Regions from separate parts of the Pseudoalteromonas sp. SiA1 genome, predicted to be linked through region 2. Evidence: predicted binding sites of a transcription regulator. Region 2 holds the regulator's gene; each other region holds the start of a gene.
What was found. Region 2 encodes sigma-54, which starts transcription at its own class of promoters, with help from an activator protein. Its sites were predicted from a motif close to GTTGGCACGNNNNTNGNNT; they were not measured.
Positions count from the first base shown of each region.

Region 1: KK487_RS00310 (YggN family protein) is a predicted target of sigma-54. The motif match lies at 2,983-3,001, and genes of this name have one in related genera.
Region 3: KK487_RS07015 (EF-hand domain-containing protein) is a predicted target of sigma-54. The motif match lies at 2,027-2,045, and genes of this name have one in related genera.

Region 1 covers NZ_CP076084.1:58,843-63,393, forward strand. The annotation lists gene KK487_RS00290 (DUF4124 domain-containing protein) at 1-426, opposite strand, end outside; tRNA gene KK487_RS00295 (tRNA-Ser) at 787-879, opposite strand; tRNA gene KK487_RS00300 (tRNA-Ser) at 933-1,023, opposite strand; gene KK487_RS00305 (hypothetical protein) at 1,250-1,390, opposite strand; gene KK487_RS00310 (YggN family protein) at 2,151-2,945, opposite strand; gene KK487_RS00315 (PA3496 family putative envelope integrity protein) at 3,333-3,518, shown strand; gene KK487_RS00320 (glutathione peroxidase) at 3,637-4,128, opposite strand; gene KK487_RS00325 (AzlD domain-containing protein) at 4,222-4,521, opposite strand; gene KK487_RS00330 (AzlC family ABC transporter permease) at 4,518-4,551, opposite strand, start outside.
Region 2 covers NZ_CP076084.1:426,100-430,650, forward strand. The annotation lists gene mgtE (magnesium transporter) at 1-195, opposite strand, end outside; gene KK487_RS01970 (HPr family phosphocarrier protein) at 335-607, opposite strand; gene rapZ (RNase adapter RapZ) at 627-1,469, opposite strand; gene ptsN (PTS IIA-like nitrogen regulatory protein PtsN) at 1,489-1,941, opposite strand; gene hpf (ribosome hibernation promoting factor) at 1,946-2,233, opposite strand; gene KK487_RS01990 (RNA polymerase factor sigma-54) at 2,260-3,759, opposite strand; gene lptB (LPS export ABC transporter ATP-binding protein) at 4,094-4,551, opposite strand, start outside.
Region 3 covers NZ_CP076084.1:1,508,832-1,513,382, forward strand. The annotation lists gene KK487_RS07000 (energy-coupling factor ABC transporter permease) at 1-396, opposite strand, end outside; gene xthA (exodeoxyribonuclease III) at 402-1,208, opposite strand; gene KK487_RS07010 (hypothetical protein) at 1,449-1,880, shown strand; gene KK487_RS07015 (EF-hand domain-containing protein) at 2,084-2,605, shown strand; gene scpB (SMC-Scp complex subunit ScpB) at 2,757-3,347, shown strand; gene rluB (23S rRNA pseudouridine(2605) synthase RluB) at 3,344-4,213, shown strand; gene KK487_RS07030 (YciK family oxidoreductase) at 4,275-4,551, opposite strand, start outside.

The DNA of each region.
Region 1 (4,551 bases), 370 kb from region 2:
CTTGATTTGTGGGTCAAATCGCTGCTTAAGTGCCGCCGTTTCAGTGGTAATGGCATTCGCAATTGAGCTGGCTCCTAAGCGATTTGCTTTATCTTGGGTCATGTAATCGATTTGCTGTTTTTTTTGTGCGTATTCTTGTTGGTATTGTTTAATCTTAAGCTCAAGCTGCACAATATCACGCTCTATTTGTTGCACCGCTAGATAATCGTCAACAGAAGTATCGGCAACTGGTGTGTTCTCAGATTGTGGCGTATTTGTTTGCATGATGTTGACGTTTCTAAGCGTGATCACTTGAGCGTCTTCAGCGCAAGGAGTTTGACTAAAAGTAGGCACTCCTTTAATGGTACATTTATAAACCGTCACTTCATTTGCCATGCTAGCAGCACAGGCACCCAAACAACATAGTAGTAATATTAGCTTTGCCATGGTTAAACCTAAGCTGGTTTAAAGTACCATTTATAATGCACTAAGTTGTGACACCATACAATTTGTTTAATTTATTAGCATGCGCTCGCGACGGCCTTATACAAAGTGCGAATTAATAGAGGCTATTAAATTTTAGGCACAAAAAAACCACAATTAAGTGGCTTGTAATCAGTAATGGTGAAGAGGGAGGGATAGACTTACTTACATCCCTGTAATTAATCGCTGCGCGACGCTTGCAGCGGCCTAAAATGTTCCAGACATTTTATTGAACCCTGTCGAGAGTGCTCACCCTCCCTATTTCTTAACGGAGTTAAAATTTAGGCACAAAAAAACCACAATTAAGTGGCTTGTAATCAGTAATGGTGGAGAGGGAGGGATTCGAACCCTCGATAGAGCTACAAACTCTATACTCCCTTAGCAGGGGAGCTCCTTCGGCCACTCGGACACCTCTCCGACGCATTATTCAGCGTGTTATCAATCGGAAAAAACCAATTAATACAAATAAGTGGTGGAGAGATAGGGATTTGAACCCTAGAGGGGCTATAAACCCCTGCCGGTTTTCAAGACCGGTGCATTCGACCACTCTGCCATCTCTCCACGTCGTGATGCAGGATAATACTTAGGTGAGTTGCCTGTGTAAATAGCAAAAAGATCGTTTGCTTAAAAAGTGAGCGTAAATGCGGTTTTTTTTGTAAATTATGAAAATTAAAGATGATTTTTAGCTATGAGGAGGGAGCTGGCAGCAAACAGATGGAGCTAAAGAAGAAACTTCATTTAGTGGTTGGGTGTTTGCTGCAACAATACAAAAATCATGGTTGGGTGATTATTTGTATTGAATTGCACCGCCAAGTGCTAATTTTTTTCCGTAACGGTTAAGTTTAGCTAACATTCTCGCTTTGCGATTAGTTGGTTTAACTGCAACGTGAGTTGTGGCTGTTTGGTTTAATGTATTAATTGGGTTCATTGTATTCGCTCCAAGGTTGTGTCTGTTGAAAACGTGTGCATTTTGCCCGTAGGTTGGTTAAAAATAAAGCGATAAAAATTGCTGGTGAAGTATTAGTTTTTTTAATCTGAAAGTGTTTTTTTTGATTTGCTATTTAATGGCGTTTTTTTTGATTTTGTATATTTATTCATTATAGTCGTGTGCTATATCACTTTTATACGGGGCTTTTGCAGTTTTTTTAATTTTAATATGTTTATAAATAGATTATTTTGAATAGTTATTCAGATTAAATTATTTTGTATTAATGGGGTGGGTTTTACTTCGTTAAAAGATTTAACATGCTATTTATAGGTGGTTAATTATTTATCAGAGAAGAGCATTAAAGAAACGATAAAAAAGAGTGTTGCTAGGCTTTTAAATTATAAAAAAAGTGCCTAGGTTACTAGGCACTTTGGAGTTAGTTGCGTTTTAAAACGCGTCTAACTGGGGATCGCACCGCCTCAAGAATTTAAAACTTAAAAAGAGGTGGTTTTAATATGTTGCAATTTGGGCTTACAATCATCAGCTCGGACGGCATTCTAAGTGATCTAGAGCGAAGTGAAGATTATACTTTGGTTTGTATTTTACTATGAAGCCACAAAATGCCTCTGCACAGCAAGAGCAGATCCGCTCAACAGTCTATTATTTGAGTTAAATGGGACTGGTGGGGGTAAAAAACGCAAAATGCGGCATAGCTTAAAAGCAAATGCCGCAAAGGGAGATTAATTAAAATGCTGAGCAGTTAGTGCTGTTTTATAGTAAATAACTCATAGCCTTTTAATGCAGGCACTTGCGCAGCAAGTTGAGTTTCTTGTTGTGCGATTTCAACAAAGTCACCACACAGTGTATTTGCACGCTGTTCAAGTTTTTTTGCATGGAGCTCTACTTTTTCTTCTATTTGTGCGCCCATATTTTCCATGCGCTCTTCAAAGGCTTGCATGTCGCCACCTGAACCCATTAGCTCAGAGCCTAATGCTACTAAAATACTGCCCATTGATTGCATTACGGCCGACTCAACGGCAGTTTCTATTTGTTGTTCAAACTGCTGTTCAAAGTTTTCACCAAACTGAGTGAAGCTTTGCTGGCCCATGACAAATGTACCTTGTTGGTAAAAGGTACCCTCTACTTCTTGTTGAATATCGTCCATTAAGGTAGCAATGTTATCGAGGCCATCAATATTAAATGCATTGGCGACTTCTTCTAATGCAACGCCCGCAATTTTAACGCCATCAAGTGCAATGTTGGCTACTTCAGGTAATTGCGCACGTAAATTATCTGTGTAGTTGGTCAGTGCTTGGCGCTGAGCGCTATTTAATGCTACTTGCTCGCCATTGATCGACAACTCACCTTGAGTGGTAAAAGTCATACGTTGATTGTTGGCTTTAAAAATTTCTAATTCACTTGGCTTTATACGTACATCGTTTTTAAACTCAACTTTACATTCGTCGTTACTAAATGTAATTGAAGAGCTGTTATCGTTATGAGCCATGGCGACGGGGGCGCACATAATTGCGCTAACTAATAATAATTCTTTCATGTTTATTCTCTGTTTTTTGATGATGATAATTAACTTATAACAAGTTTGGTGCCAATAGTTTTTAGTGTTTAAAAACAGTGGTTTGTGATTTTTAAGGTGCTTTGAAGTTGAAAGTAAAGTTATTAAAAAAGCTAAAATTTGGTCAAAATAACCAACAGTTAAATGATAATAAATAAAATTTATCGATACGATAAAAAACTCTCACTTTCCACAATTCAAATTTAGCGCTATTTATTCACAATACTGACACAGAGACTATTTAGGATAGCGATGTGGCTTTATTTTGACGTAAATTTGTACAATGAATTTGCGTTGAACATTTTAATTTCACCAATTATCGCGATACAAGAATCCGTAATTGGTCTCAAACACTTTATGGAGTGGGTTGTGGGTAAGACATTTAGTTACGATGCGCTAGATGATGATTTTGTTGAAGACGAATACGAAATGGTCGGGCGTAATCAACACGACAAGAAAAAGCAAAAGGTGAAAAGAAAGTTAGAGGATTACCTTGAGCAAAAACGCTTGCGTAAAAACCTAGGTGAAGATGACTTAAACGATTATATTGATTAGGTTGTCGCTAGTACAAATCAGTGCCGACATATTAGCTTTTAACTGCTACTTAGTTAGTATTTAGAGCTCTGTGGGTTGGTAATAAAGAGGCTTTATGCCTCTTTATAATTTTTAAGCCTCAAACTTTAGCTGCGAGCAATGCTTTTTCAATTACTTTTTCTAGTTTTTCAGGTTTAGTAAAGGGCGCGTAGCGCTTAATCGGTGAGCCATCTGCATTAATCAAAAATTTTGTGAAGTTCCACTTAATTTTTCGTGTCAAAAACCCCGGCAATACAGATTTTAAATAGCGAAAAACCGAATGTGTATGCTGACCATTAACGTTCACTTTTTCTGCGATTAAAAAACTAACTCCGTAATTTATTAAACAACCTTGTGCTATTTGATTCGCGTCTCCGGGTTCTTGCTGGCCAAATTGGTTACACGGGAAACCTATAATGACTAAACCTTGGCTGGCATACTTTTCGTGTAATGCTTGCAATGACTCGTATTGATAGGTGAATCCACACTCACTTGCGGTATTTACTATTAACACAACTTTACCTACAAACTCTTTAAAATCGATAGGTTGGCCTTGCAGGCTAGTAGCACTTAGTTGATGAAATGGGTGCATATTATTAAGCTATTATTTGTTTATTTGGCATAGTCTAACCTTTGCTTGGTGATTAACAAAGTCGAAATAGTGAACACTGCTATGGCGTTACTGTTAATTTAAAATCAAAAATAACCCCATACCAGCAAGTGTGGTTAGGTAAATATTATGTGTTTTGTAAGCAACTATAATGGCTACAATCGCTGCGCTTAAATAAGGGTTTTGCCAATTTAGATTAATGCCACCATCATTTATAAATACAATCGGCACCCAAATCGCTGTTAGAACCGCAGGTGCACTGAAGCTCAAAAACTGCTGCATTTTAGGCCCTACTTTAAATGGTAGCGCGCGGTGTAAGAATAAATAACGGGTAAAAAAGGTAATACATGCCATAAGTAAAATAGTCGTCATCATGATTTAGCGTCCTTATTTTTTACTATTCTA
Region 2 (4,551 bases):
TTGTACATCAGGATCAACAAGCTGCCAGAGCATACGGCGAATTTTATGCGGGGATGATTCTAAAAGAAGTGCGGTATCACAAGGCGCCGTTTTTGCCAGCATGCGTCTAACTTGAACAAATTGACCACTATTTAGTGACTTAGTCACCTGTTTTAGTTGTTGTAGTGGAATATCTTGTTCTAAAGCTTCAGGCATTGGCGTCCTTAATTAAATTGTATTACATGCTGGAAGGGTATAAATGCTATTCAATTTTAGTTTATCTTACTTTATGTGAGCAAACTACCTCAACCACTATTAACCTAAGCTTAGGATGATGAGTTAATAATGAACTTTTTTATTCTTGCTCATTAAATCGTTGGTCGATGAGCTCACCTATTGCGCTAAGTGCAGGCTCAGCGTCGGGGCCTTCGCATACCACCTTAACTTCTTTGCCTTGGCTGCTTTCGAGTAACATAAGTGCCAGTACGCTATCGCCAGCGGCTTGTTTGTCATCTTGAAATAAAGTGATTGTGGCATCAAATTGCACAGAAAGCTGAGCTAATACTGTCGCCGCTCTAGCGTGTAATCCTAATTTGTTTTTTATTAAAAATGTATTTTCTAAGCGCATTGCATGTTCTCACTCGGTATTATTCTTGTTCTCGGTGGCGAATTTTTACATTAGGATGGCTCATTGCAAAGCTTTCGCCAATGGTTTGCGCTAAATAAACAGAGCGGTGTTGCCCACCGGTACAGCCAATTGCAATGGTTAAGTAGCTGCGGTTATTTCGTTCTAAATGCGGCAGCCATGTTTGCACAAATGTTTGAATTTGCCATGTAAATTTTTGCACTATACTGTGACTTGCTAGGTAGTCTTTTACTGGTTGGTCCAGCCCTGTAAGTGGCTTAAGTTCAGGCTCCCAATGCGGGTTTGGTAAAAATCGGGCATCGAATACGTAATCTGCTTCTTTAGGGATGCCGTGTTTAAAACCAAATGACTCAAAGGTAATGATCAGTTGTTTATCTTTTTTTCCGAGTATTTTTTCACGAATAGACTCAGCAAGCTGATGCACACTTAAATCCGTGGTATCAATCATATAATCAGCACGGTTAATCAATACATCAAGTAGTTGTTTTTCTTTTTTTATGGCTAAATCAAGCGGCAAAGAATCAATAGATAAAGGGTGGAGACGTCGCGTTTCTGAAAAACGTTTTATTAATGTTTGATCGTCACTGTCTAAATAAAATACCGTTGGTTTAGTAAAACCAGGTAAATATTCAATGATTTCATTAAACTGCTGTTGCTCTTTAGGTAGGTTACGTACATCAACACTCACGGCAATTTTATTATAACTGTCGGAAACACTGCGCACTAATGATGGTAATAAATTAAGAGGAATATTGTCTACACAATAATAACCTAAGTCTTCCACAACGCGTAACGCCACAGATTTACCTGAGCCTGAACGACCGCTTATAATTATTAATTCCATTTATCACCTTTCTTTGTTACTACGATTGACTGACGATAACCTGATATAGTTCGCTATCCGATTTGGCGGCGCGTAACTGTTTACAAAATTCTTTATCATTGAGCTTATCAGCAATCGTGGCTAGCGTCTTCAAATGCTGCTGATTATCGCCATCGGGAACAATTAACGCGACAAAAATGTCAACCGGCCGGTTATCAATCGCATCAAAATTAATAGCTGTTTCGCTCACTAAAATCAAAGCAAGGGGCTCTTGAGCTCCACTCATGCGACCATGTGGAATAGCAATGCCTCGGCCAATGCCTGTACTTCCAAGCTTTTCTCTTGCAGTTAATGCATTAAGAATATCTTGTTGTGTTAAATAGGGCAGCTTATTGTGAGCCAATTCACTGATAAATTCTAAAATTCTTTTTTTACTATTAAAAAGGACCGCAGCTTTACTGCAGTCCTGACAGATAAGTGAGCTTAGTTTCATAGTGTTAGTGTCGAGCAAGTTTCTCTTTGTGTTTAATTACTTGACGATCTAGCTTGTCAATGAGCGAGTCTATAGCGGCATACATATCTTGATGCTCAGTAGAGGCAAAAATCTCAGCGCCACTAACATGAACGGTTGCTTCAGCTTTTTGGTTTAGTTTTTCTACATCGAGAATAACGTGCACATTCGTTATGTGATCAGTGTGCCTCTGTAACTTCGAAAATTTACTATTTACGTAGTCTCTAAGCGAGTCGGTAATATCTACATGGCGACCAGTTAAATTCAGTTGCATAAACATTTTCCTCTTTGTTGTACGCCTTAAATCAAACTTTTACGTTGATTAGACGGGGGAATAGCTAGAGATTCGCGATATTTTGCAATGGTTCTCCTCGCTACTTTAATTCCTTGCTCTGCCAATATATCTGCAATTTTACTATCACTCAATGGTTTAGCTGAGTTTTCTGCAGCGATTAATTTTTTAATTAATGCACGTATTGCTGTTGATGAACATTCGCCACCATTTTCAGTACTTACATGGCTTGAAAAGAAATATTTAAGCTCAAAAATGCCACGTGGTGTATGCATGTATTTTTGCGTAGTAACACGCGATATAGTCGACTCATGCATTTCCACCATTTCAGCCACATCGTTAAGCACCATAGGCTTCATAGCCTCAGGACCGTGTTCAAAAAAGGCCTGTTGCTGCTGCACAATACAGTTGGTTACTTTAAGTAGCGTGTCATTCCTACTTTCTAAGCTTTTTATAAACCATTTAGCCTCTTGTAAGTGCGAGCGAATAAACTGGCTATCACCACTTGATTTAACCGTACGCGACATAGCTGCATATTGGCTATTTACTCTGATCTTAGGCATGCTATCTGGGTTTAATTCAACTACCCAACGACCTTTAACTTTCTTAACCGACACATCAGGAATAACGTATTCAGACTCTTCTCTAACAATAGTGTCTGCCGGTTTTGGGCTGAGCGTATGAATCAACGTCATGATTTCTTTAAGCTCATCTTCTTTAAGCTTTGTTTTTTTCATTAACGTGCGATAGTCACGTGCAGCAAGTAAATCAATATGATCGGTTAAGATCATTTTTGTTTCGTTTAAAAAAGGTGTGTCTTTATCAAATTGATTTAGCTGAATACACAAGCACTCTTGTAAACTACGCGCGGCTATTCCCACTGGATCAAATAGTTGAATACGCTTTAGTACCGCTTCTATTTCGTCAAGTTCAACTTCATCTTCGCCGTCGTTTTCTTGGTTAAAGCTTTCTAATATTTCTTCACAGCTAAGGGTTAGAATCCCTGAATCGTCCACAGCTTCTACAATTGCAATAGCTATCGCTTCATCGGTAGGACTAAACGGCGTCAGTTGAAGTTGCCACATTAAATACTCATGCAGCGTTTCAGTCGAAGAGCCTTGATAAATAGATTCATCTTCTGGCATTGGGCCCGATGAAGAGGCAGGCGCAGCGCTCATATATTCATCCCAAGTAACATCCATAGCCATATCATCGCTAATGGTGTCTTTGGTCATTGCTTCGCCGCTATCTTGCTCATACTCGCTAGGTTTATCGTCAGCTGAGGCACTTAGCGTTAAGTCATCGTTATCGGCTTTTTGTTCGTTTTTACCTGCAGTGTCTTCGCTGTAATCGTGTTCTTCAACTTCAAGCAAGGGGTTGCTATCGAGCGCTTCTTGAATTTCTTGCTGGAGATCCAATGTACTGAGTTGCAATAAGCGAATTGCTTGTTGCAACTGTGGAGTCATTGTAAGTTGCTGGCCCATGCGCAGCTGTAATGATTGCCTCATGTATCTCTAACAATCCTTTTAAATTACGGTCTGTTGACCTTTACGGATTAAAATTTGTTCAAACTAGGGGCGGTTTAATTGCGGCGCGAGGTTTGTAACCTAGTGGGCTAAGTCAAAACCGAGCAACAAAGAGTAAATCGTCCCTAGGCAGAACCCGAAGGGCAGCGCCTGTTTGGCATTGATGCTGCGTTATCGCCTATTTATGGGGAATACCACACCACATAGGCTCTGCCTTGCCTAAATACCAAACAGACTGCTGCAAATTCAACCTTGAAAGGTCAACAGACCTAAGTATAATTAATCTTAGCAGATGCTTAGTGGAATAACACACATATTAGAGCTTGAACTGCTCGCCCAAATAAACATCGCGTACTGTTTTATCGTTTAATACGTATTCAGGAGTGCCTGATGCAATTAACTCCCCATGAGAAACTATGTAGGCTTTTTCACAAACATCAAGTGTTTCGCGCACGTTATGGTCTGTAATAAGTACGCCAATGCCACGGTTTTTAAGATGCTCTATGATCTTTTTAATATCTAATACTGAGATAGGATCAACCCCCGCAAAGGGTTCGTCTAAAAGGATAAATTTAGGGTTTGCTGCTAACGCGCGAGCAATTTCAACGCGGCGACGTTCACCACCTGATAAAGCCATACCTTGACTATCGCGGATATGCTGAATGCTAAATTCATCAAGTAAATTATTTAAGGTATCTTCGCGTTGTTGTTTATTTAATTCTTTACGTGTTTCTAAGATAGCCATTAAGTTTTGATAAACAGTCAGCTTTCTAA
Region 3 (4,551 bases), 1.1 Mb from region 2:
AAAGTGCCGCGCTAAGTAGTGGTAACAAAGCATAAATACAAAGTAGCTTAATAATACTGGAATAAACGCACTTATTAGTAATTTTACCGCAATCAGCTCGAATGCTATTTGGCCAAATGCAGTTAGCAGGGCTGTTGTTAATACACAACTTAAAATAGCCAGACGCCAGCCTAAAATCAGCGTAACAGCAGTAATGCCCAATATATGAAGATCAAGCCCAGGTAAAATACCGGCTTTTATACGCCATAGTAAAGCGAGCACCAGCGCGCAGGCAAACACGCCAGTTTGCCTAGCTGGCGTATTAAATAAATTGGCGTATGTTGATTTATTAACACTTAAAAAGCCAATAACAATAACACCAATCCACAGTAATGCCTGTAATTGCACACTTAGCATAATCGTTAATTAAACTCAGACCAAATAGGCGCATGATCTGAAGGCTTGTCGATAGCACGTAATTCGTAATCTATACCGGTGTCGATACAGCGAGCTGCTAAGTCATGCGTTGCCAGAACCACATCAATCCTTAGTCCACGATTATCAACAAAACCCTTAGAGCGGTAGTCAAACCACGAGTATTGATCGTTAGTTTCTGGGTTTTGCTCTCTAAAGGTGTCTTTAAAGCCCCAGTTTAATAACGTTGCTAGCCATTCACGCTCAACGGGTTGAAATGAACATTTTCCGGTTTTTAACCAGCGTTTTGCGTTTACCTCACCAATACCAATATCTAAATCGGTTGGAGAGATATTAATATCGCCCATTACAATTACATCTTGATCAGGTGTGTAATGACTATTTAGGTGAGTCATTAAGTCTTGATAAAATTGACGTTTATAAGGGAATTTAGTTTCGTGGTTGATATTATCGCCTTGCGGGAAGTAGCCATTCATGACATGTAGATCACGGCCATTTTCTTGCTCTACGGTAACGCTGATCATTCGCTTTTGCGACTCATCTGTGTCGGTGGAAAAGCCTTTTAATACCGACTTAGGCTCTTTTTTGCATAACATTGCCACACCGTAATGCGCTTTTTGTCCATGAAAATAAACGTGGTAACCCATTTTTTGTACATCGTCTAGCGGAAATGCTTCATCGTGCACTTTTATCTCTTGAAGACCAATAATATCTGGCTGGTGTTTATCAATAATAGCTTGTAACTGATGTAGGCGAGCACGCAGACCATTGATATTAAAAGAAATCACTTTCATAAAGTTTACCTTCAAATTTATTTTCATTGTTAGCCAAATTGTATCAGTATTTGGAGCGACATAACATGATTGAAACGAGAAAATAGCTGCACAAATGTTGATCAATTTTTGCTTAATGTTTAAACATTGTAAATGCAATATTAAATAATAAAATAAATAAAATATTCAATTGATATGTTAAAAGTTGTCTATATAATGCGCAAAAATCGTTTGTTTAACTCGTTCAAATAGGACCACCTGATGAAAACTCAATTACTTTTAGCCGCCTCTCTTTTTGTTTCTGTAACTGCTACTGCGCAAAGCAATACGTATTACAGCCAAGACAACAAATTAGAGTCTAATTTATGTGTTGTAAGCGCCAATGAGGGGTTTTCGGCTGCTCGTAAAATGGCAGCAAAGCACGGTGTATATTTATCGCGTTATTCAAAAAGTATCCTATGTAACGGTCAAGACATCCGTGACATTGCAAAAAAAGAAGCAGCAACGCAATCAGTTGTGTCTAAAGTAGAAGTATTTGCAAAAGATTCACACCAAGAAACACAGTTATGTATGACTGCATTAAAGCAAGGCCTACAACCAGTACGTAAGCAAATTGGTAACTTAAATTCATTAAAGTGTAATGGCCAAAGCGTTACTGATTTTGTTAAGCGTTACCAAAACGCTGCAATCTAAATTACCGTATTAGATATAAATAGCTCGGTTCTTACCGAGCTTTTTTTTTTGCAAAAATTACCAGAGTAGCTTGCAAAAATTGCATTATTAAATATCGTAATAGAAGTTGTTCTTGGTTAATTGTTTGATTTTAATGATTTATTTTTTTTGGCATCGTATTTGTATTACTAGATTTGAAATTTATTAATACAAGGATACGTCTGATGAAAAAATTAACGATAGCTTCTACTGTTTTAGCCGCATTGAGTTTAGCCGCTTGTTCTTCAAATCAAGGTTTAGAAAAAATCGACAGTGATTTTGCAAGCTTAGATAACGACAGCGATGGCTTTATTTCTAAAACAGAAGCCGACGATGATAGTATTTGGCAGCACTTTTCAAATATAGATACAAATATGGATAATCAAATAAGCCGTAATGAATATGATGCTTATATGCAGCTAAATGCTGGGAAAGTTGCTACAGATAGTGAAGTGAGTGAGTCTGCATTTAAGGCTGATATTGCGAAGTTTGATAAAATAGAAAATGACTTTAAAAGCTTAGATAATGATAGCAACGGCTTTATTTCAGTTTCTGAAGCTGACGATGATGATATTTCAAATCATTTTGGTTACATGGACAGCAATAAAGATAAACGAGTAAGTAAAAAAGAGTTTAATAGCTATATCCAAAAACATGGTGATTCTGTTGCAGAGGACGATGCACTTGAGCAATTTAAAAATAGCTAAATTACATTATTAAATACACTTGATACCAAGCCAGTGTTTTTCACTGGCTTTTTTATACCTATAAAATGTTATTTTATTAATATGTTTTCCTAGTTTGCCGTTGTTCTGTCATAATAGATGGCTGTGTGTTTTTATTAACTTTAGAGTGATTATGGTTGGTCGGCGAATTAGTGATGAACAATTAATTGAAATCATTGAAGCGGCGATTTTTGTGGCAGGCAAGCCCGTATCAAAACGTCATCTTAAGGACACGGTTTTAAACGACTTAGCAATTTCTATGGCGCGCATTAATGATGCTGTAGAGGCCATTCAAGTTCACTATCAGACGCGTGGAATACGTTTAGTTGAGGTAGGCAGTGGCTATCGTTTTCAAGCGTGCAGTAGTTTAAGCCCATGGTTGAGTAATTTATGGCAAGAACGTGCCCCTAAATACTCTAGAGCTTTACTCGAAACCCTGTCGTTAATTGCATACAAGCAACCCATTACCCGTGGTGAAATTGAGCAAGTGCGGGGTGTAGCAACTGGCTCAAATATTATTAAAACTCTGCTTGAAAGAGAGTGGATTAAAGTAGTTGGGCATAAAGAAGTACCCGGTAAACCGGCACTTTATGCAACGACTAAACAATTTTTAGATTATTTTTCGATAACGGGACTTCATGATTTACCCGCATTGCCAGAGCAACAGCAAAGTAAAATTACCCAGTTATTAAGTGATCCTTCTGTGAGAGAACCATCCGAATGAGTATACAAGGTGAAAAGTTACAAAAAGTCCTAGCCCGTGCAGGTGTAGGCTCACGCCGTGAAATGGAAAAATACATTGATGCAAATCGTGTGAGTGTAAATGGTAAAGTAGCTAAGTTAGGCGACAGGGTTGAAGAAACCGATTTAATTCGTGTTGACGGCCATACCGTTAAAATAGAAGAAAAAGCAGACAGAATTTGTCGTGTAATTATGTATAACAAACCAGAGGGTGAGTTAAGTACGCGTAAAGACCCTGAAGGCCGTAGAACCGTTTTTGACCGCTTACCTCGTATTGATGGCGATCGCTGGATAGCAGTAGGCCGATTAGACGTGAATACCTCAGGCCTAATGCTGTTTACCAATGACGGTGAATTGGCAAACCGCTTAATGCACCCAAGCTATGAAGTTGAACGCGAATATTCAGCACGTGTATTTGGTGAAGTCACTGACGAAACAATGAAAAACTTACTGCGTGGCGTAGAACTTGAAGATGGCCCCGCAAAGTTCACTGGTATCAAGCCTATGGGCGGTGAAGGTATTAATCGTTGGTATAATGTAACGCTTAATGAAGGTCGTAACCGTGAAGTGCGTCGTTTATGGCAATCACAAGATGTGGAAGTATCACGTCTTATTCGTATTCGTTACGGTAAATTAGAGCTTGATAAGCGTGTACCGCAAGGTGGCTGGATTGAGTATGATTTAGATACGGTTAACTATTTACGTAAAACAGTAAAGCTTGGCAAAGAAACACAAACTAAGCTGTCGGTTATTCCTGAAAAGCGTAAAGACAAGCGCGCTAAAATAAACCAAATTCGCAAGGCGGTTAAAAAGCACAATCAACGTGTAAAACCGACTAAACGTAAGTAATTAAAGCATAAAACAACAAAGCCGCTTTTTATAGCGGCTTTTTTACGTTTAAAACTAAATATTACTTTTTAGCTTGTGCGTCTAACGATTGGCCATTGATATCTTTTGAGTCATCACTCATTAAATACAGGTAAGTTGGCATTAAATCTTCAGGTGTTGCTAGTAAATCACGATCTTCACCTGGGAATGCACTTGCACGCATTGATGTACGTGTTGCGCCTGGATTGATGCAGTTAACACGGATTGGCGTTTTTTCAACTTCACACGCCCATGTTTGCATCATACCCTCTACCGCAAACTTAGAAATAGCGTAAGGTCCCCAAAATTCTCTTCCTTTA